2 regions of the Pseudomonas sp. HP_14 genome follow, and region 2 is predicted to be linked to the other one. Evidence: riboswitches for the same ligand, from Rfam matches in the RefSeq annotation. Region 2 holds a riboswitch; the other holds the start of a gene.

Region 1 (11,285 bases), on a different contig from region 2:
AAGGGATGATTTGCCGGGGACGGGAAGCTTACTCCTGCGCCCCTGATCTTGTAGGACCGGCTTTAGCCGGTCCTACAAGATTGCGCAGAACCTGCTCAATCAATGACTCTCAGTCAGCGCCAGCTTCAGGCCCAACGCCACCAACACGCCACCCATGGCGCGATCAAACCAGTGGCCCATACGCGCAAAGCCTGCACGCACACGCTCCTGGCTGAACAGCCGCGCGACCATGCAAAACCACAGCCCCGTTGCGACGGCCAGGTAAACGCCATAACCCGCCTGGACCCACAATGGCGTGTGCGGGTTGATCACTACGGTGAACAACGACAGGAAAAACAGCGTGGCCTTGGGGTTCAGGCCGTTGGTGATAAAGCCACTGGTAAATGCACCGCGAGCCGTGCGCTCACCGCCTGCAACGTTGACCGGCGCATCACTGGCGCTGGCAGGTTTGGCCCGTAGCGCCTTGAAGCCGATGTACAGCAAATAAGCGGCGGCGGCCCATTTGAGCGCGTTGAACAGCACGATCGACTGCGAAACAATCAAGCCTATCCCCAGCAGCGAATAACCGACGTGCAGGAAAATCGCCGTCCCCACGCCCATAGCGGTGTAGGTGCCCGCCTTGCGTCCATGGGCCACACTTTCTCGTACGACCACGGCGAAATCCGGTCCGGGGCTGGCGACAGCGAGCAAGTGGATCAAGGCAACGGTGAGAAACTCGGCCCAATACATGGTGATTCTCCAAAAATAAGCTGGCCAAAAGACAGGCAGGCTCAAAAATGTAAGCAAGCGTTTCGCTCTGATAGGCTAGCCACATTAAGCCTTCAATACGTCCATTAACAGGTACAGCTGATGAGCAATCACGGTAAAGCAGTTTTCCTCGACCACACGTCCCTCGACCTTGGCGATCTGGACTTCGGCGCATTGCGTGAATGCTTCAGCGAGTTGACGCTGCATGCCAGCACGAGCTCAGATCAAGTGATTGAACGCCTGCAAGGCGCTCAGGTGGCGATCAGCAACAAGGTCGTGATCGATTCCAACACGTTCGCCGCATGCCCTGACCTCAAGCTAGTGCTGGTGACGGCCACCGGCACCAATAACATCGACCTGGTTGCGGCCCGTCATCATGGGGTTACCGTGTGCAACTGCCAGGGTTACGGCACCCCATCAGTCGCTCAACACACCTTGATGCTGTTGTTGGCACTGGCCACCAGCCTGCCCGACTATCAAAAAGCAGTGCAGCAAGGCCTCTGGCAGAAGTCGAAGCAGTTCTGCCTGCTGGACTTCCCAATCGTAGAACTGGAAGGCAAGACTCTGGGCCTGTTGGGCCATGGGGAGTTGGGCGGTGCCGTGGCAAAACTGGCTGAGGCATTTGGCATGCGCGTCGTTCTCGGGCAAATACCCGGCCGCCCTGCTCGCCCGGACCGCTTGCCGCTGGAAGAACTGCTGCCTCAGGTTGACGCCCTGACCCTGCATTGCCCGCTCAATGACGACACCCGCGACATGATCGGCGCACACGAGCTAAGCCTGCTCAAGCCGCACGCGTACGTTATCAATACCGCCCGCGGCGGGCTGATCAACGAGCAAGCCCTGGCCGATGCATTGCGTAACGGTCACTTGGGCGGTGCGGCTACCGACGTGCTCACGGTTGAGCCGCCGACAGCGGGTAACCCGCTACTGGCAGGCGACATTCCACGCCTGATCATCACGCCTCACAGCGCTTGGGGTGCACGCGAGGCACGGCAACGGATCGTCAGCCAAGTGACCGAGAATGCACGAGGATTCTTTGCTGGCAAACCGGTTCGCGTGGTGGGTTAGGCCGCAAATCCCTGTAGGAGCTGCCGAAGGCGGTCGGTCATATAAATCGCCTTCGCAGCCCTCGGCAGCTCCTACAGGGATCGCAACGCCGTTGCTGGCTCCAAACTGTTAGACTCCGAGCTTTTTCGAGGAGCCCACCATGGACCCGCGCAGTGAAGTGTTACTCCGTCAGGCCGAACTGTTTCAGGGCTCCCTGCTACTCGCCGGCCTGCCTGCTGATGATTTGCTCGGCCGCCTGCCGAACGCGCAAGGCTGGTGCTGGCACGCAGGTGATCAGGCTGCACTGGATGCACGCTTTGAAGGTCGTAGCCATTTCGGCGTAACAGTCCCTGAGCTGCCATTCGAGGCCGCCGTGGTGTTCTTGCCCAAAGCGCGAGAGCTGACCAACTACTTGCTCAATGCCCTCGCCTCGCGTCTGGCGGGACGCGAGCTGTTTTTGGTCGGTGAAAAACGCAGCGGTATCGAAGCTGCCGCCAAACAGCTGGGCCCGTTTGGCCGCGCCCGCAAGCTGGACAGCGCCCGTCATTGCCAGCTGTGGCAAGTCACCGTTGAAGACGCTCCAAAAGAGGTAACGCTGGAAAGCCTCGCCCAGCAATACGAAGTCGAAATGGAAGACGGTCCGCTCAAGGTTGTCAGCCTGCCGGGCGTTTTCAGCCAGGGCCGACTGGACCGTGGCTCGGCATTGTTGCTGCAGAACATCGACAAGCTGCCCAGCGGCAATTTGCTCGACTTCGGCTGCGGCGCTGGTGTGCTGGGGGCTGCGGTAAAACGTCGCTACCCGCATAACAATGTGATCATGCTCGACGTCGATGCATTCGCCACAGCCAGCACCCGTCTGACCCTTGCTGCAAACGGGCTGGAGGCTGAAGTGCTGACAGGCGACGGTATCGATGCGGCCCCCATGGGTTTGAGCACGATCCTGAGTAATCCGCCCTTCCATGTCGGGGTCCACACGGATTACAAAGCCACGGAAAACCTGCTGAGAAAAGCACGACAACATCTGAAATCAGGCGGCGAACTTCGGTTAGTTGCCAACAGTTTCCTCAAGTATCAACCCATCATTGAAGAGCATTTTGGCGTGTGTGCAATCAAGGCTGAAGGAAATGGCTTCAGAATCTACCGCGCCAAGCGGGCTTGAAAATAAGCACTTGCCCAAAGCGAAAGCTGAAGGCAGAATCCGCTCCGTCCTAGGGGAGTAGTCTCCCACGAGCGCCATGCTCGTCCGGTACGCATCAACATACTTGGTCCTCAGACCATGGTGCGTACGACCCCGAATCCGCTCAGACGGATCGGTGGTTTGACAAGACCTATGACACGAACACCTTACCCGGGGCGGGGAGGCTGTACGTGTCGTAGCCGTGTCGACCCGCCCCTTAGGAAAACCTGATGCTGGAATCCCTGTTGGTCCCCACCGCTGTCGTTGCCTTGGCCGAAATCGGTGACAAGACCCAACTCCTCGCGCTTATTCTGGCCGCTCGCTTTCGCAAGCCCTGGCCGATCATTGCGGGCATTGTCGCCGCGACGTTGGCCAACCATGCCGCGGCCGGTGCCGTAGGTGCCTGGTTCAGCAGTTTCCTGTCGGACGCAACCCTGCACTGGATTCTCGCCGTAAGCTTCGCCGCCACCGCGCTGTGGACCCTTGTCCCGGACAAAATGGACGACGACGATGCCAATACCGCACGCAAATTTGGTCCATTCATGACCACGCTGATCGCGTTCTTCATTGCCGAGATCGGCGACAAGACGCAAATCGCCACGGTCATGCTTGCCGCGCAATATTCGTATCTCTGGCTGGTGATTCTGGGGACTACGCTGGGCATGTTGCTGGCTAACGTGCCGGTGGTACTGGCCGGTAATTTCGCCGCCGAGAAACTGCCTCTGACCCTGATCCGTCGCCTGGCAGCGAGCGCGTTCTTCGTACTGGCGCTGGTGGCGGTGTACAAGGCAATGCAGGTGAGTGGCTGGATTTAAGGACATTGGCCGGTAGGAGCGAACTTGTTCGCGAGAGGTGTCAGACCTGAACCACCGCGTCAAACCCTCTCGGCAACAAGTTACCTCATACGCGCACCGCACCACACGGTAGGAGCGAACTTGTTCGCGAGGCGGCATCAAGGACGCCACGCTTCGCCAATAATCAGCGTCTACAGAACAAGCAAACTCCTCAGGATTTTTTAGCAGCGTTGTAGAGCGGCATCACCTTGGGAATTGCCGCCTGCAACGATGCAATACGACTTTCCGAAGCCGGGTGAGTACTCATGAACTCAGGCTGCGAGCCACCGGAATTCTGAGTCATTTTCTGCCACAGGGTAATGGCGGCATTCGGGTTGTAACCCGCTCGTGCCGCCAACTCCAGACCGAGTAGATCTGCCTCGTTTTCGTTACTGCGACTGTTAGGCAAGGTCAGACTGTAATTAACCACGGTATCAGCCAGCGCCATGCTGTCCTGCCCTAACCCGAGGATGGCGCCCGCCCCTTGCTTGGCCATGGCAACGCCGTACGCTTTGGACATCGACTCACGTCCGTGCTCACGCAAGGCATGGGCAATTTCATGGCCCATCACCGCAGCGATCTCATCGTCTGTCAGCTTCAACTTATCGATCAGGCCGGTGTAGAAAATGATCTTGCCGCCCGGGCCACAGTTGGCGTTCAGCTCATCACTCTTGATCAGGTTCACTTCCCACTGCCACTGCGCAGAATCCGGACGCAGCTTGGGTGCCTGACCGATCAGGCGGTCGGCAATCGCATGCACACGTTTGGCATTGGCGCTGGTTGTATCCAGCACGCCCTTGGTCGACGCCTCGCCCACGGTTTCCTTGTAGGACTGGGCATACATCTGATTGACCTCATCGGTCGAGAGCATGCTGAACATGTACTGCTTGCGCTCGACACCGACCGAATCGCCGCTGGTGGTATTCACGGCCTGACAGCCGCCGAGCAGGATGGCTGCGGTCAAGGCACATAGAGCAAACTTCTGACGCATGATAAATCTCCCTCTGAACATGGCGCTCATCCTAGGCGGAGAACGACTTATGCGCCAGATACTGGCTGACAGGCGCTTTGTCCGCGAAAAGCGGTGATGGTTCCCCGGATGACTGCCTATCCATAAACGACACTTCGGCACGATTTGCGCCCCTTTTCGGGTGCAGTGTTCATGATTTTGAAAGTAAACGCCGATAGCCTTAGATAGCGCAACGCCACGTCTGGAGTTCTCATGAAGTTCAAATCGATTCAGTTTTCCATCGCAGCGCTGGCGGGCGCGATCGTGCTGTCTGTTGTCGCCGCCCTGGTTCTCTACTCGCTTTTCGCCAGCGAACGTACGCAAACACTGGTCGACGAAAGAACCCAGTCATTATTTGAACAAGTAATGGAGCAGCGCCTTAGTGCACTGGTTCAGACTCAAGCCAGCGAGATCAAGCGCGAGCTCGAAGCACCTTTGCTGATCACCGCAGGCCTGGCCCGCGTCAATGCGCTGCTGGCGCTGACAGACAGCAAGGGCGAGCCACAGCTGAAAGCCACCCGTGAGCAATTGCTCAATCTGCTTCGTCACAACGTGGAACAGAACCCTAAAGTGCTCGGTGCTTATATAGGCTGGGAACCCAACGCCCTGAACAATAATGACGCGGACTACATAGGCTCATCCGACACCGGTAGCGATCCAGCCACCGGCCGCTTCATGCCCTGGTGGTATCGCAACACTGATGGAACGCTGACCCTGGAAAAGCTGGCCAGCCTTGAAGACACTAAAATGCTGTCCACCGGCGTACGTGCCAGCGAGTACTACATCTGCTCCCGTGAAAACAAAAAGCCTTGTGTCATTGACCCGGCACCCTACAAGGTCGGCGGGAAAATGGTGATGCTGTCTTCGTTTATTGAACCGATCATGGTCAACGGCGTATTTCAGGGCATCGTCGGCGCGGACCTGTCAGTCAATTTCATTCAGGACATGCTCATTTCCGCCGACAAGAAACTGTACGACGGTGCAGGCGAGATGGCCTTGATATCCAGCGGTGGGACCCTCGTGGCCTACACCCGGGACGCGACAAAGCTGGGTGAAAAAGCGACGACTATTCTCGACGCCAACGAAATCGACAACCTGAAAAAAATCGCCGCTGGCGAGGTGCTTTACGACATAGACCGCGATCACGGTCACATTGAGGTTTACATGCCGTTCGGCATCGGTGCCACCGACGCGCGCTGGACCCTGATGATTCAAGTGCCGCTCAGTGCAGTCATGGCGGACGTGGACAAACTCCGTGGCGAACTCGATACCCAGCGCAAAGATGACATCTTCGGCATGACCGTGGTCGGGCTGCTCATTGCGGCGCTGGGCCTGGTGGTCATCTGGCTGGTCGCACGTGGCATCGCCAAACCACTCAAACAGATGGTGCTGATGCTCGACGATATTGCCCAGGGCGAAGGCGACCTCACCCGTCGCCTGAAAAGCGACCGGGTCGATGAAGTTGGCCAGATCGCCATTCGCTTCAACACTTTCCTGAGCAAGCTGCAGGCCATGATCACTCAGGTCGTCGCCTCGGTGCAGAAGGTCAGCGACTCTTCGGAACATACCGCCGACATTGCTATCCGCACCAATCAGGGCGTGCACAAGCAAATGTCTGAAATCGAACTGGTTGCCACGGCCGTCCACCAGATGACAGCCACCGCGCAAGACGTGGCACGCAATGCCACCCAGGCAGCGCAAGCGGCGAGTCATGCCGACGGGGCTGCCAATCAAGGGATGCAGATCGTACAGAACACCTCTAACTCCATCAGTGCCCTCGCATCGGAGATCGGCCGGGCGGTGACCGTCGTTCAGGCGCTCGCTGCCGACAGCGAAAACATCAATGCGATCCTGACGACTATTCGGGGTATTGCCGAGCAAACCAATCTGCTGGCACTGAACGCAGCGATCGAAGCGGCGCGTGCTGGTGAACAGGGCCGAGGCTTTGCCGTGGTCGCCGACGAAGTGCGCAATCTGGCGCAGAAGACTCAGCAGGCCACTCAAGAAATACAGAACATGATCCAGCAACTGCAAAATGGCACTCGCCAGGTGGTGCAGGTGATGGAAGACAGCCAGGGCAAGACTGAGGAAAGTGTCGGCCATGCCGCCGAGGCCGCACAGGCACTTGAGACCATTACCAAAGCGGTTTCGGTCATCAACGACATGAACACCCAGATCGCCAGCGCCGCCGAGGAACAGAGCTCGGTCGCCGAAGACATCAACCGTAACGTCACAAACATCGGCGAAGTGGCCAACGAAGTCGCAGGCGGTGCCGACGAATCCAGCCAGGCCAGCGCAGAACTGACCAAACTGGCCGAGCAGCAGCGGCGGTTGATCAATCAGTTCAAGGTGTAAAGGGCGGGCAGTCTTCCTGTCAAACAGCTTATAACGACCTGTATCGGGAATGCTTTTCTGTAGCTGCCGAGGGCTGCGATGCGGTTATTCTGACTGGCCGTCATCGCAGCCTTCGGCAGCTCCCATAAGTCTAGACGGCACGGTGCGATGGACAGCGGGGAAACCCTTATCGAACCTGATGCACTCTTCCCGGTTGAAACCGCCCCCCTGTAGGAGTGAGCTTGCTCGCGATAGCGTCAGCACAGGCGATATATTCATCGACTGACAGATCGAATCGCGGGCAAGCGCGCTCCTACAGGTCCAATGTTTGCAGCACTTATCACAACGGCGTCAGGCACTCAGGCGCATTGAGCTTCGGATCGTTGACCAGATTGGCCAGCGGACGCTCGCGCAGCGCGGTTTGTGGAGCAGCGAGCAACGCTTGCAAGGTCGGCAATGGTGTATCGGCCGCAAGCCAGTCCTTCTGCCCTTGAGCGTCGAGAATCAAGGGACGGCGCTGACTGACAGCCAGTTGAGTGACCACCGCAACACTCAGGTACGTATGCTCCTGCACCGGATACGCTTCCCAGATCGCCGCAAAAAACAGCGCCGAGCCCTCTCCCGGTGTCAGCCAGAAAGGCCGTTTGCGGGTAGTACCGCGCCATTCATAAAAACCGTTGGCAGGCAGCAGACAGCGGCGCAGGCGAAACGCCTCGCGAAACATCGGTTGCTCGGCCAGGGTCTCGGCACGGGCGTGAGCGGGGGTACGAGACAGATCAGTCAGCCACGGCGGGGTGAGTCCCCAACGCGCACGTGCCAGTTCAAGATCGCCCTCAGTCCCGGCAACGGCACGTAACATGAGTACCGAATCCGCTGGCGAGATATTCCATTGCGCTTGTTGGTCAGCCGGAAAACCCGGCAAGGCCGCTAAAGCGGGCGTCCAACGAAACAGCGCATAACGTCCACACATGGGGCTATAAAACTCGTTTGGACGCGCTGAACTGTGGAGACAAGGCCATTAAGCCGCTCAACACACCAGCACGTCAGGGAAATTGTCCGGTTCATCACCGGGCTCGCCTCCAGAGAAAGGCAGCGCCGCATTGTACTCAGTGATCAACTGTCGCGCCTGCTCCACCTGATCGTTGTCCACCAGCAGCCCCAGCAGGCCGAGGGCTGGCAACTCGCCAAGGGCGCCCAGCAAGTGCTGGCCGGTGAGGTGCGCTTCTATACCTTCGCTGGCGAGCATGCCCTGTAGCAGCTCGCCTTCCATCAGGTTTTCCGGCTCGTAGACTTTCTGCATTATTCGTTCTCGCTGCGAACGTCCAGACGCCAGTCTTCACCATCGGTTTGCAAGTCGAAGACAATGGGCCGACAACAGACCGGGCAATCCTCTATGTACTGCTGGTCACCGCCAGACAAGTCCAGTACCGCCTCGACCGGCTCGCCGCAGTAAGGGCAGTCGTAACTCTGAATTTCCTGCATCGCGGTCTCCGGGATCAGTTGTGCGTATAATCGCGGTCTTTCAAGGCTCTGCTAGAGTCTGGACGTGTTTTCCAGACTTGGCCTCCCCTATTACTTTGTCACCCCCTACAAGAGAGCATGATGGGCGAATTTGATGCCATCCGACCTTACAACGACGCTGAAGTCTCAGCGGTGCTTGAGCGTTTGCTCAGCGACAAAGAGTTTCTCTCGATCCTGACCCGCTTCCGCTTCCCGAAACTGGCAGGCGCTTTAGGCTGGGCATTACAACCGATCATCGCCCGCAAGCTGCGTCGTCAGTTCGTGGGTATCAATTCGGTCGCCACCTTACAGGACAAGGTCGAATACTACGTCGACCACACCATTGAGCGCGCTACCGACGGTGTGACCTACACGGGTGTCGAGCAGTTCAAATCCGGCAGCGCCTATCTGTTTCTGGCCAACCACCGCGATATCGTGATGGACCCGGCGTTCGTCAATTACGCCGTGTACCACGCAGGCCTGCCGACACCGCGTATCGCGATTGGCGATAACCTCCTGCAAAAACCTTTTGTCAGCGATCTGATGCGCCTGAACAAGAGCTTCATCGTGCACCGCTCCATCGCAGGGCGCCGGGAAAAAATGGCGGCGTACCAGTTGCTGTCTGCCTACATCAACCACTCGATTCGCAACGACTGCCAATCGATCTGGATTGCCCAGGCAGAAGGTCGCGCCAAGGACGGTGATGACCGTACCGAGTCGGCAATCCTCAAGATGTTCCACATGAGCCGCAAGGACGAACCGTTCGCCGAGGTGATTCAGTCACTGAACCTGACGCCGGTGTCCATCAGCTATGAATACGACCCTTGCGATCATGCCAAGGCGCGCGAGCTGTACATTCGTGCCACCACCGGCACTTACAGCAAGGTGCCGGGCGAGGATGACGTCAGCATCGCCTTGGGCATTACCGGCTACAAGGGACGCGTCCATGTGAACTTTGCGCCCCCCATCACCGAGCTTTTCGAAGACACCAAAGCGCTGGCCATTGAAATGGACCGGCAAATTCTCGGTGGCTACCGCTTGTTCCCCGTCCATTACCTGGCTTACGCACAGTGGGCCGATGCAGATTCGTCGCTCAATGTGCCGTTGGCCAAGGATGTGTTTGCCGCGCCCGAACTGACCAAGGCTCAGGAAGAATGGCAACGTCGTCTCGACGAGTGCCCGGCAGAGCATCAGCCTTACCTGATCCAGCAGTATGCGACGCCTGTACGCAATCAATACCGGGTAAAGGCTGGCATCCCGCTCTGATCCTGCTGACGGTAAAAAAGGCGCTGATATCTAGCGCCTTTTTTATGCCTGAAATTGTCAGACAATTTTCTTCGTCGTCACGGTTCCGTAACCTGACCCGGGCACTCTATGGCTCCCTCGAGGCAGAACCTCGACCCAATGGAGCTCGTCATGCTGCACGCCAAAAACCAGGACCGCCTTTATCTGATCGCTCCGAGCGACGAGCAGGAAGCGTTGATCGACGCCTGGTCGTTCAACGTTCAGGACCGCAACTGGCTGGTGTATTGCGCGCTTGGCGGCCATCAGCATCCCGACCTGCCGGACATGGATCTGCAGACGGGCTTCAGTTTTCTGGACTTTTATCAGCAGGCGGCTTGAGACGCATACAGCATTCGCAACAAAAGCAGGCCTCAGAATTGAAACACATTCCCTGTGGGAGCTGAGCTTGCTCGCGATGAGGCTTGACGCGGTTCACCTTAGATCGCGTCCAGCCGCATCGCGAGCAAGCTCAGCTCCCACAAGAGACTGTGTTCGCAGCGCAACAGGGACCTGCCCACAAAAAAGCCCGGCATCTCGCAAGAGAGCCGGGCTTTTTTACAACAGCGCTGGTGTTACTGAGCCAGTGTGTTGCCGATGGTCTGGTCCTGGAACAGACGCGTCAGAGCGTCGCTCAACACATCGCTGACCAGGCGGGTGTTGGTTTCCTGGTTCGGGGCCATGCCGAAGCGCTGGTCCAGCGAAGCAGCATAGCGACCTGCGTAGTTGCGACCGTTGTTCTGCACCTCGGCACGGAACGTGGCGCTGATGGTTGCCTCGGTCACATACAGGCCTTCTTTCGGCGACTGATATTTCAGGTCAGCCAGGGTCACAGTCAACTGTGGACCGCCGCCGCCCGGTGACGGGGTGAAGCCCAGCAGACGCACTGCGGCTTCGGCCTGTGCCTGCAACTTGGGCACAACGTCTGCGCCAGCAACGCTGACTGCGCTGGTTTCCGGATACATACCACCGCGAGTCCCCAGCGTTGGGCTTGGGCGACCATCGACCACGCGCACGACCACTGGCTGACCACGGCCTACCGGCGCCAGCTGAGCGTTCAGCTTGGGTTGCGGGCTAAGTTGTTGCGGGCTGTGGGCACAACCGACCAGAGTCAGACTCGTTACAGCAAGCAAACCAAACAAAATGCGACGCAGCATGCTCATCTCTCCAATGGGCCAGGCACTAAATGTGCCGCAGTATAGCGGCCTCCCGGCGCCGCCAACCAGTGAAAATCGGACCGCGTCAGTCATGCAATGGTTCAGCAACACGCACGTCACGACGGTGTCATGTGTACCGTGCAGACTTGCGCCTAAACCAACCGGGAGCCACACCATGGACTTTATCTGGTCACTCTTCA
Region 2 (11,285 bases):
CTTGTCATCGTTGGTCGGCGCCGTATTGGGCCTGATCCTGCTGCGCGTGAGGAATGTTGAAACCAGTACACCGATCCCCTTCGGTCCCTATCTGGCCATTGCAGGCTGGATCGCTTTGCTCTGGGGTGGTCAAATAACCGACTCCTATTTGCAATTTGCCGGTTTCAGATGAACCAAACCGCTAAAAAACCCTGGATTCTTGGACTCACTGGCGGCATCGGCAGCGGCAAAAGCGCAGCAGCTCAGTGCTTTATCGATCTGGGCATCCATGTAGTCGACGCCGATCACGCAGCACGCTGGGTGGTTGAGCCCGGCCGACCGGCGCTGGCGCTGATCGCCGAGCACTTCGGACCCTCGGTGCTGAATGCCGACGGCACGCTCAATCGAGGTGCCTTGCGCGGCTTGATCTTCGAAAATGCCGAACAGCGCCGCTGGCTTGAAGCCCTGCTGCACCCCCTGATTGCAACGGAGATCCAGCGCGATCTGGCCAGCGCCACTTCGCCCTACGCGATTCTGGTCTCGCCCCTGCTGGTCGAGTCCGGTCAGTGGAAAATCACTCAGCGCGTGCTGGTCATCGACGTACCGCAAAACGTGCAGGTCCAGCGCACCATGCTGCGCGACAGCTCCAGCCAGGATCAGGTCGAAGCAATCATCAAAGCCCAGGCCAATCGCGAAGATCGATTGAGTCGTGCCGATGATGTGCTGGTCAATGACCGGGACGCTGCCTGGCTGCAAAGCGAAGTCCAGCGCCTGCATCACTTTTATTTAACTTTGTCCGGAGGCCAGTCATGAGCCAACCAATGACCGTCGATTGCCCAACGTGTGGCGCCCCCGTGGAATGGAGCGCAGCCAGCCCTGCCCGGCCGTTCTGCTCGGAGCGCTGCAAGCTGATCGACCTGGGCGCCTGGGCGTCCGAAGAACATGCGATTCCGGTCAGCCCGGATGCCGAAGATGAAATGTTTTCCGGTGATCTGCCAGACAGGCATTGAGCAGTACCTGAGCGGTGCCTGATCTGAATCAGGCACCGCTCACGGCTTCTCCAGCGCCTCGCGAAGCGCATCTGGCCCATTGAACTCCCGCCGCTCCACTAACTTGCCATCCTTGAGTTGCAACCACTGAACGGCCGCAGCATCGCCACCATAACCCGGCGCAATTTGCGCCTCGCGGTCTAGCGCTACACGGTACGAGTACGCCCTGCGCATTTTCGGCACTGCAAAGAACTTGGTGACATACGCTGGCATTGGCTCAATGTTGGCGATGAACACTGTGTGGCGAGCTTCCAGAAAACCTTTGGGCTTGTCCTTGAGCGCCTTCTCCATGATTTTGCCCGCGCTCATGCTGCTGGCGACCAGAATCGTCTGGGTCTTTTGCGGGTTCATCACATACGGTTCATCAAACTGGTCGAACAGGCTCCAGGTCGGCACAGGATCGCCAATTTCAATGGCCTGCGCGGTGAACGGCAACAGGATCAACAGCAGAATGGGCCAGAGTTTCAACGATGCAACGCTCCTGAGTGGGATGGAAAAACCAATACCATAGCCCAAATGGGCGGCTGATGGATGATCCAGGTCGGGTCGTATTGTTTGAAAAAAGCCGCCCTGCGCCCCTGACACCACGTTGTCGCGCAACAAACCGGGATCTGTAGGAGTGAGCTTGCTCGCGATTGCGTCAGCACAGGCGATATCCTCACCGATTGGCAGCCCCAATCGCGGGCAAGCGCGCTCCTACAGTAAAAACACACTCAATCAGGTGGCCGTAGTTTTGACAAAAGCCGCCCCTGCGCCCCGGACACCACGTTGTCGCGCAACAAATCGGGATCTGTAGGAGTGAGCTTGCTCGCGATTGCGTCAGCACAGGCGATATCCTCATCAATTGGCAGACCCAATCGCGAGCAAGCTCACTCCTACCTGTGCTGGATTAGCAAAAGCGGCAGCAGCATCTTCCAGTTGTAGCTATTAGAACGCTAAGCTTGGCCCATGGATGACTCAGACTACCTTCGCCTGCTAACGATCCAGGCCGAACAAGCCAACGCGTTTCTTTCCAATGCGCGAAAGTGGGAGCGTGAGCGATGGGTTTGTGAACGTTTACTGCAAGGTCTGAACATCCCGCACCGTCACGAAGACTTCACCGCTGCCGGACAGGAACCGCCGGATGTGCTGTTTCGCGACGCCTGTTTTGAAGTGTTTTTTGTTCTGGATGAAGGCCGTCGGCTCAATGATGAGTGGCGCGAAGAGCTCGCACGAAGACGGGGGGCATTTTCCTTGAGCCAACTGGTGCGCCGCGAAGCCAAGCCCAAGCGCATTCCTGCCAATGAGCTGCTGCAACGCCTGGCACCGACGCTGCGCAAAAAAGCCCACAACTACAACGAGCGCGGCATTGATCTGGGTGAACTGGATATCATTGCCTTCGCCAGCCTCAAACGCGAAGTGCTGGATTTGAACAGCCATTTCCCACCGCCCACCGAGTACCTGCGCCAGGGCTGGCGTTCGCTGTCTCTGGTGGGTCCGACCTTTGCCCGCGTGCTGTTTGCCCATCCCGGCGCACCGGATTTTCTGCGGACCAATCTGGGCCGCAGCGTGGTTTTCGATGTTGGAATCAGTTTATGAGCCCTCTGCAAGAGCTGTTGGCCGACGTGCCGCAAACCGGCCGGGTCCGCTGGATTGGCGTGCGCCCCGAGTCGCGTGGCGACATGGTTGAACTGGAGGCAGTGGAAGCGCGTCGCGAAGCCGGACTGACCGGTGACCACGCCCGCCCCGGGCCACGCAATGCACGACAGGTGACGTTAATTCAGTGGGAGCACTTCGCGGTTGTCAGCTCCCTGTTGAACCGCCCTGAAGATCAGCCCATCGTCCCGCAAGACCTGCGCCGCAATCTGGTGATCAGCGGCATCAATCTGTTCAGCCTCAAAGGCCGTCGTTTCAAGATCGGTCAGGCGATTCTGGAAACCACCGGCTGGTGTCAGCCCTGCGCCCGGCTGGAGCAACGACTGGGCCACGGCACCTTTCAGGCCGTACGTGGGCATGGCGGAATTACCGCGCGAGTGATACAAAGCGGCATCATTCGTCTAGATGATTCGTTACGGGTCGAACCGCTCGAACTGAATGCCGAATAACACCGTTGCCCTCTTTTCTGAGGCTCCCATGTCCAGTCGCCTGAAACCCGAAGACCAAAAGCGTGTCGAAGAGTACCTGCAAGCCCCCCAGCATCAAGTTGAGCGCCGGCCTTTCCGGCCGTGGCTGCTCCTGATCGTGGTGGTTGCAGTGGTGGTTGGCCTGGGCCTGTTGAGCCGATTGTTGAGTTATCTGACGCTATGAGCAGCATTAATTTAGCGCTCGCGCAGATCAACTCACTCCCCCCGAATTCCTTAAACCTTATGAGATATCCCTATGACTCATCGTATTGTCATCGTTGGCGGCGGCGCTGGCGGTCTGGAGCTGGCCACCCGCCTGGGTAAGACCCTGGGCAAAAAAGGCACGGCAAGCGTGACCCTGGTCGATGCCAACCTGACTCACATCTGGAAACCGCTGCTGCACGAAGTCGCGGCTGGCTCGCTCAACTCTTATGAAGATGAGCTGAACTATGTGGCCCAGGCCAAGTGGAACCACTTTCAGTTCCAGCTCGGCAAGATGACCGGCCTGAACCGCGAAGCACGGCAGATTCATCTGGCGGCTACCCTTGATGAAGACGGTCTGGAACTGGTTCCTGCACGCAGCATCGACTACGACTCGCTGGTGATTTCGGTAGGCAGCACCACCAACGACTTCAACACCCTGGGCGCAGCCGAGCACTGCCTGTTCCTGGACTCTCGTAAACAAGCCGAGAAATTCCATCAGCAGCTGCTTAACCATTACTTGCGTGCCCATGCCGGGCAAAGCGACACCGCCCAGGAAATTACCGTGGCGATTGTCGGCGCAGGCGCAACCGGGGTGGAACTGGCCGCTGAACTGCACAACGCGGCTCATGAGCTGGCAGCTTACGGACTGGGCAGGATCAAACCGGAAAACCTGCGTATCACGGTGATCGAGGCTGGCCCACGCGTCTTGCCTGCCTTGCCGGAACGCATTGGCGGCCCGGTCCACAAGACTCTGGAGAAACTTGGCGTTACGGTGCTGACCGATGCTGCCGTGAGTGAAGTGACTGCAGATTCGCTGATCACCGCCAGCGGTCTGGTGATCCCGGCCACACTCAAGGTGTGGGCAGCCGGTATTCGGGCACCGGGTTTCCTGCAGGAAATCGACGGCCTGGAAACCAATCGCATCAACCAGTTGCAGGTGCTGCCAACGTTGCAGACGACTCGCGATGAAAATATTTTCGCTTTCGGCGATTGTGCAGCCTGCCCGCAAAAAGGCTCGGACCGCAATGTTCCGCCCCGCGCCCAGGCCGCGCATCAGCAGGCTTCGTTGCTGGTCAAATCGCTGCGCTTGCGCATCGAGGGCAAACCGCTTCCGGACTACAAATACACTGACTATGGTTCGCTGATCTCCCTCTCGAAGTTCTCGGCAGTGGGCAATCTGATGGGCAACCTGACCGGCAGCGTCATGCTTGAAGGCTGGCTGGCGCGGATGTTCTACATCTCTCTGTATCGCATGCACCAGATGGCGTTGTACGGCACCTTCCGCACACTGATGTTGATGCTCGGCAGCCGCATCGGCAAAGGAACCGAGCCGCGCATGAAGCTGCACTAACGACTGACAAGCCCATCCCTCTGTAGGAGCTGCCGAAGGCTGCGAAGCATCCATCCTGATTCACCGCCATCGCAGCCTTCGGCAGCTCCTACAGGTCCGATGCCTGTCGCGAGACAGTATCGGTGATGGCATACCGCTTCTTTAGTCCCATAGACGCAGGCATACTCGGCATTCATGCGGTTCCATGAAATGGATGTTGAGGATTTGCGCTATGTCGACGGTGCCTCGTTTTACCGATCATTACCGTAAAGCCGACCGCATCATGCTCGGGCTCCTGTGGATATGTTTTATCTACGCACTGGGGCTGGCGACTATTCACTCAACCTTCGGCCAGGCCGTTCTGGTTGGCGGCGGCACGGCCATTGCCATGACTGCGCTGTATCCCGTCTTGCGTGGTACCCGCTTGTTTCGTTGCCTGACGGGCGTTGCCCTGATGGTCATGTCGGGCTTGCACATCAATCAGACTCAAGGCCTGATCGAAGTCCACTTCGGTATTTTCGCGCTGTTGGCGGTACTGACGTTCTACCGGGACTGGCTGCCCATTGTCGTGGCTGCCGCGACCATCGCCGTTCACCATTTACTCTTCCATGTGCTGCAGCATTCGGGTTATCCGGTATACGTGATGCAGCATCACGGCGGTTGGGATGTGGTCTTCATCCATGCCGCCTATGTCGTCGCTGAAAGCGCCATCCTGATTTATCTGGCGATACACAGCCATCGCGAAGCCAGCGAGAACCAGGACCTGCTGGACAAAATCCTCCAGGCCGCCGCGCGTCTGGATAAAAGAGCAGGTGTCACTGAAAGCCGCGTCGGCATGCACTCCTCCCAGCGCTTTGACGAATTCCTCGCGTTGATCACCAACACCGTTGGTGGCGTGATTCATGAAACCAGCGGTTTGAGTGACATGGGTCGTCAGTTATCGGTGGCAGGCGAAACCCTGGACAAAGGCGCACAGCAGCAACTGGCAGAAATCACTCGCATGGCTCACTCGATGCAACTGCTCACTACAGCCCTTGACGACATCTCACAACACGCCAGCGAAGCCCATCACGGCGCCAACAAAGCCAACGATCAATTGGTCAAGGGCAAGGAGTCGGTTGATAAGGCGAGCAAAGACATTGCCAACCTGGAATCTTCAATCAGTGGGGCTAACCAGAGCGTGCAGTCACTGGCCGACCAGGCAGAAAAGATCGGCAAGGTTATTAACGTTATTCGCGAAATCGCAGAGCAGACCAACCTGCTGGCCCTCAACGCTGCTATTGAAGCTGCCCGTGCCGGGGAGCAGGGCCGTGGATTTGCAGTGGTCGCCGATGAGGTTCGAGGCCTGGCGCAGAAAACCGCAGGCTCGGTGGAAGAGATTCGCCAGATCGTCGAATCACTACAGAAGGAAAGCCGCACCGCAGCCGACTCGATGCGTAACAGCGGCGAAGAGGTTGGACGCTGTGTCCAGGCCAGCCAACTGGGCTCGGAACTATTGAAGAGCACCGTCGCTGATGTGCTGGAAATTCATCGCCTGAACGTATTGATCGCAGGCACCACCGAACAGCAATCCGCAGCGTCGGTGGGCATCAACGATCGTCTGACGACCGTTCACGCAATTGCACAAAACAACGCTACAGACGTGATAACCCTCATCCAGTGCAGCGAAGATCTTTCGCCAATGGCGACCCGGCTTCAGGCGCTGGGCGCAGCGTTTGCGGTGAAGAGTTAAGGCCAAACGCATCGTCTACAAGCAATAGCGCTACGTTCTGACACAGCGCTGTCGCGGGCAAACAAGGGATCTGTAGGAGTGACCGGGGTGGCGATCCACATTGCTCGCGATTCAGCTTCCTGGCCGACGAATTATCACCTGAACTAACGCTATCGCGAGCAATGTGGATCGCCACCCCGGTCACTCCTACAGAAAGTCACGCAGACAGGTGCTCATACAAGATTGTCGCGCCGACCAGCATCAGTACGACGCCGCCCACGATCTCGGCACGCTTGCCGACCATCGTCCCCAGCACCCGGCCGAGCATGACGCCGATAGTCACCATGGTCATGGTTGCCAGACCGATCGCTGCCGCTGCGACCAGAATATTCACATCCACAAACGCCAGCCCAACCCCCACAGCCAGCGCGTCGATGCTTGTAGCGAACGCAGTGACGGCAAGAATCAGGAACGAATGCTGCCCGGCTTTTTCCTCAGCCTCGTCTTCCTCATGCTTCAAGCCGTTGTAAATCATGTGCACGCCAAGGATCAGCAGCAGCGTAAAGGCGATCCAGTGGTCCCAGCTTTCAACGAAGCTGCTGGCGGCATTACCGATGGCCCAGCCGATAATGGGCGTGATGGCTTCGATCACACCGAAGATCAGACCAGTACGCAGCGCTTCGATAAAGCGTGGTTTATGCAGGCTGGAGCCTTTACCGATGGCCGCCGCGAAAGCGTCCGTGGACATGGCCAGGGCAAGGAAGATGAGGGAAATGGGGTTCACGGTTTACGTCCAGTCGGGCTATGAGTCAACGACACATCCACACGCCCGACTTTAGGCGTGGATATGTCGCTGGTCTCGCCAACCAAAAGGTGTTCGTACCACGGCTGCTGCCGAGAATGTTGATACGAACGCTCCTGAGATAACTCAGCAGCAGGCTACTCCCCAACGAAGGTGGGCATCATACCCGTTAAGCGCATGAAAATATCGTCAAACGCTTCACAAGTTTCGGAGCGATACGCGATTTATCTGAGTAACCCTATTCCTGTGGGAGCTGGGCTTGCCCGCGATAAGGCTGGACGCGATTCACTTCAGATCGCATCCAGCCTTATCGCGGGCAAGCCCAGCTCCCACAAGGAATGCACTCCAATTCAAACAGTCATGTGAAGTTAATAACCTCACTGCACATTCCGGTACAACATCAACCGCGCACTCTCATGCAGCCCCAGGGTCAACGTACGCAAGCGACTGAACTCCTCCGGATGCTGACCGGCAACGTTTTCCAACGGAGTTGCCGAGGCCAGGTCGTGCAGCGTCGGTGACGTACCGTCGTGTTCCATCTGCAGGAGGAAATGCCGGGTCACGCCACCAATTAACGGGAACGTACCTTCGCGCAGTACCAATGGCACGACACGCTCACCTTCGGGCGCGGGTTGCTGGATATCCCGCCCCATGGCACCGTTGCTGAACGGAATGCCTGCCATACCTGCCACGGTGGGCAACAAGTCAGCCAACCCGACCGCCTCTTCAACCACCTTCGTCCCTATCAGGCCTGGTGCGTGGATCAACATCGGCACGTTGTTGCTCTCCAGGCCCAATTGTTCAAATGCCGGAGGCATATGCGGGATCTGGCTGATACGGGTGTTGTGGTCGCCAAACAGGACAAAAATCGTGTTTTCATAGTAACCGCCCGCCTTGGCCAGCTCCATCAGCCGCCCGATATTGAAGTCCAGCAAGCGCACCGCGTTGTATTGCTCAACGCTGCGCGAACCCGCGGCCTGCACTTGTTCAAGGCTCAGGTTACTGACTGCAAAGCCGTCGTTTTCCTTGGGAATGGTAAACGGCCGATGGTTGCCTGCCGTCTGCACATAGGCGAAGAACGGCTGGTCCTTGGGTAGTGCACGCAGGATTCGGTCGCCTTCCTTGAAAAGATCCAGGTCGGAAATCCCCCACACATCCACCACTGGCGACTGCCAGTCACGCTCGTCATAAAGCCGAATGTCGACGATGCTGCGGCGGATCAGAGCATTCATGTTGGCCCAACCGGAATTGCCGCCAATCATGTACAGCTTCTGATAGCCCTTGAAATCATTGATCAGCGTATTTTGCCGGGTCAACATCGGGTGCCGGGTCGCGGTTTCCTGACGAGTCACATCGGGAACGCCGGTAATGCTCGCCCACACGGTCTTGGCGGTCCCGGTCACTGGCACATAGAAATGCCGGAAGAACCAGCTTCGCTCAGCCAGGCGATCCAGATTGGGGGTCGGATTGAGCGGGTTGCCATACGCCCCCACAGCACTGGTGCCCAAGGACTCAAGCATCACAAACACTACGTTTGGCGGCTGGGTAGCAGCCACGTTGTAAGGCTGCACGTCTTGCTGACGCTTGAAGTTCAAGCTTTGCGGGTCTGGCTTATCGACGCCCAGGTAATCAGCGACCACAGAATAATGGCGGCGTACTAACTCTTCGTCATAACGCGACTGCCCTACCTTGAGCGTGTCATAGAGGAACAGCACCGGATTCAAACCCAGCGCGGCGACCTGACTGTTGCCCGAGAAGAACGCGTCACTCCAACGCAGCGGGACCGGGTTTTCCAGATTGAGGTTTTCAACGCGACCCAGCAGCCCCAATAAAGTGGCCAACGTCACCAGTACTGCGCCAAATGCGGCAGACCACCGCCTGATCGGTTTGGCCTGGCGCTCAAGGGTAATCCGCTCCAGCCCGATGAAAGCCGCGATTATCACCCCGATACCGGCCAGCCAACTCGCAGTGATCCACAGCACCGGATAAGTTTGCCAGAGCATGTCCCGGGAAATCTGCGCGTCGTCCAGGTACCGCATAACGCTGGCGTTGATACGCACACCCAGATAAGCGTAATGACCGAAATCTACGATGTAAATCAGGGTGACCAACGCCAATGCAACGGCGAGATATAACCGCGCAAACCAGCGCAGCATCCTGACGTTCAGCAGGTTCCAGCGTGGAACCCACAACAGAACAACGAGGGGTAACGCCAACAGCAAAGCCAGACGCAAGTCGAACCGAAAGCCGATGCCCAGCGTCTGTGCGACGCTGGTGTCGGTTCTCAGGCTAGCAGGATCAACCCCGGAGAAACCGAAGAAAAACACCAGCCGCAACACGCTCAGCAGCACGAAAAACAGCACGGTCACGCCCAGCCAATACAGCAAGCGTCGTGATTGCAGCGACCCCATCTTTATCCCCTTACCCCTTGTACTCACGAGCCGGAAACCAGCTTGATGCTCGCTACCGTTATTGGCTGCCTACTGCGCCAGCGGCGATAAACAGCGCGCACGACCATCACCACCAGCGCTACACAGCAATACAGCGCCAGCAATGGATCGATCAGATAATCCCAATAGTTTTCCGAAGGCTTGCTGCGCACTGCGAAGGCCAGTGTCGCGCCAGCCAGCATCACCACGCCCAGGCCATTACGCAGGTACAGCAAGCCGAAAGCGATGACAGCAGTGACAACGATCAATGGGCGCGGATTGAAGCCCAGTCGATAAGGGTCGCTGTAGGTCAGGCCCAATGTGGCCGGATACAGAACCAGTGCCAACGCAGCAAAAACGATCACCACGACGGTGCCGGGTCGTTCGACTCCAGGCAACTTCACGTCCAGACGCTGCAACGTGAGCCAGACAAGAACAATCGTTGTGGTGATTGCCAGGTCATCGGTAAAACTGCGCACGTATGCAGCCAGCGAAAGATCATTAAGGCTGACAAAGCTCAGTACCGAGGCACTCGCGAGAATGATCAGCCGCGACTTCAGGCTCGGCGCCAACGGAGCAACCAGAAGGAACAGCGCCAGACTGAAAAAAAGATGGGCTTGCCACAGAGAGATCACAGTAATTGCTCCGCCAGCCAAGCCTCATTGAAGCTGACGTGCTTGATGAACGTGTTATTCCACGAGTAAACCAGGTGATACAGCCCGTCAGGGCTGCGGATGAAGTACGGGTATTCATACTCAAAATCGCAGCCTTGGGGTGAGCAGACACGCTGGTCGAGATTGCTCAGGAACTGCTCCTCCAGCGAATGACGGCGCACGCCGCTGGACGCGCGGAAACCCTCGCCGATGATTGCCTTGTAGGCATCAAAGGAAAACGGATTACCAAGGGGATCGGGGGATTTATCCAGATCGATCACCGAGGTCCAGTGATCCATCTGCTCGTCCGTACCGTACAGGCTCAGTTTGAAACGGCCGTCGCGCAGGTCATTCAGCGCAACCAACAGGCCGCGATCAGGCGTGCCGACCGCAGCCAACGAGGAATTGGGATTGCTTGGCGCAAGGGGCAGCGGTTCACTCCAGGTCTGGCCGCCATCTTCGGTGCGGCTGGCGAGCACTTTGTGATGGGTATTGCCCGCGTAACGCAGCAGAGCGACCGCACGCCTGTCATCCAGAGGTACCACGGTTGGCTGCAGGGAGTTGGTGCCACGGCTGATGCGGAATTTATCGATCACATCGCCGTCGGCGCTCAGGTACAGGTACTCGGCGAACTTGCCCAGAAACTCGTGGTAAACCGGCAGGCCAATCGAACCGTCGGCGTGAAACACCGGCGCGGCGCGCACCAGGGTGCTGATATTCAGAAAAGGTGAAGTCACTAGCTGACGTGGCTGCGACCAGTTCTTGCCCATGTCCTCGGAGACAATCACGTTAACTGAACTGCCTGCCCAGCCGCCGACCGACACCGACACATAGAACAGCCACAAGCGTTGATCCGGAGCCAAAGCAACCACCGGGTTACCCAGTTTGCGGATGTATTTGCCGGTGCCTGCCTGAGTCGACTGACGCGTCGCAAGCACGTATTCATCGCCCCACTCGCCCGAGCGTGCATCAAATCGTGAGGCGCGGATTTCGACATCACCCGCGCCTTCACGAGTGCCCGCGAAC

The links. A riboswitch is a leader RNA that binds a small molecule or an ion and turns the genes downstream of it on or off. The one in region 2 is predicted to bind manganese.
Region 1: it holds a riboswitch for manganese, as region 2 does, so the genes downstream of both, ACYASS_RS02865 (TMEM165/GDT1 family protein) here and mntP (manganese efflux pump MntP) in region 2, are expected to answer to the same signal.

The regions. Positions count from the first base shown of each region.
Region 1 covers NZ_JBTOQI010000002.1:145,855-157,139, reverse strand. Annotated here, with positions in the region: gene ACYASS_RS02880 (LysE family transporter) at 100-729, opposite strand; gene ACYASS_RS02875 (2-hydroxyacid dehydrogenase) at 850-1,815, shown strand; gene ACYASS_RS02870 (methyltransferase) at 1,955-2,953, shown strand; yybP-ykoY riboswitch at 2,993-3,113, shown strand; gene ACYASS_RS02865 (TMEM165/GDT1 family protein) at 3,202-3,786, shown strand; gene ACYASS_RS02860 (M48 family metallopeptidase) at 3,977-4,795, opposite strand; partial or broken gene ACYASS_RS02855 (methyl-accepting chemotaxis protein) at 5,027-6,313, shown strand; gene ACYASS_RS02850 (methyl-accepting chemotaxis protein) at 6,326-7,168, shown strand; gene ACYASS_RS02845 (SOS response-associated peptidase) at 7,488-8,117, opposite strand; gene ACYASS_RS02840 (putative signal transducing protein) at 8,175-8,447, opposite strand; gene ACYASS_RS02835 (CPXCG motif-containing cysteine-rich protein) at 8,447-8,629, opposite strand; gene ACYASS_RS02830 (1-acyl-sn-glycerol-3-phosphate acyltransferase) at 8,750-9,913, shown strand; gene ACYASS_RS02825 (hypothetical protein) at 10,064-10,270, shown strand; gene ACYASS_RS02820 (YajG family lipoprotein) at 10,504-11,085, opposite strand; gene ACYASS_RS02815 (hypothetical protein) at 11,261-11,285, shown strand, end outside.
Region 2 covers NZ_JBTOQI010000011.1:173,768-185,052, reverse strand. Annotated here, with positions in the region: gene ACYASS_RS10375 (prepilin peptidase) at 1-172, shown strand, start outside; gene coaE (dephospho-CoA kinase) at 169-792, shown strand; gene yacG (DNA gyrase inhibitor YacG) at 789-989, shown strand; gene ACYASS_RS10360 (hypothetical protein) at 1,029-1,496, opposite strand; gene ACYASS_RS10355 (DUF1780 domain-containing protein) at 1,977-2,606, shown strand; gene ACYASS_RS10350 (MOSC domain-containing protein) at 2,603-3,112, shown strand; gene ACYASS_RS10345 (DUF3094 family protein) at 3,141-3,314, shown strand; gene ACYASS_RS10340 (NAD(P)/FAD-dependent oxidoreductase) at 3,387-4,685, shown strand; gene ACYASS_RS10335 (methyl-accepting chemotaxis protein) at 4,870-6,396, shown strand; gene mntP (manganese efflux pump MntP) at 6,593-7,159, opposite strand; yybP-ykoY riboswitch at 7,158-7,335, opposite strand; gene ACYASS_RS10325 (LTA synthase family protein) at 7,555-9,588, opposite strand; gene ACYASS_RS10320 (hypothetical protein) at 9,612-10,241, opposite strand; gene ACYASS_RS10315 (sialidase family protein) at 10,238-11,285, opposite strand, start outside.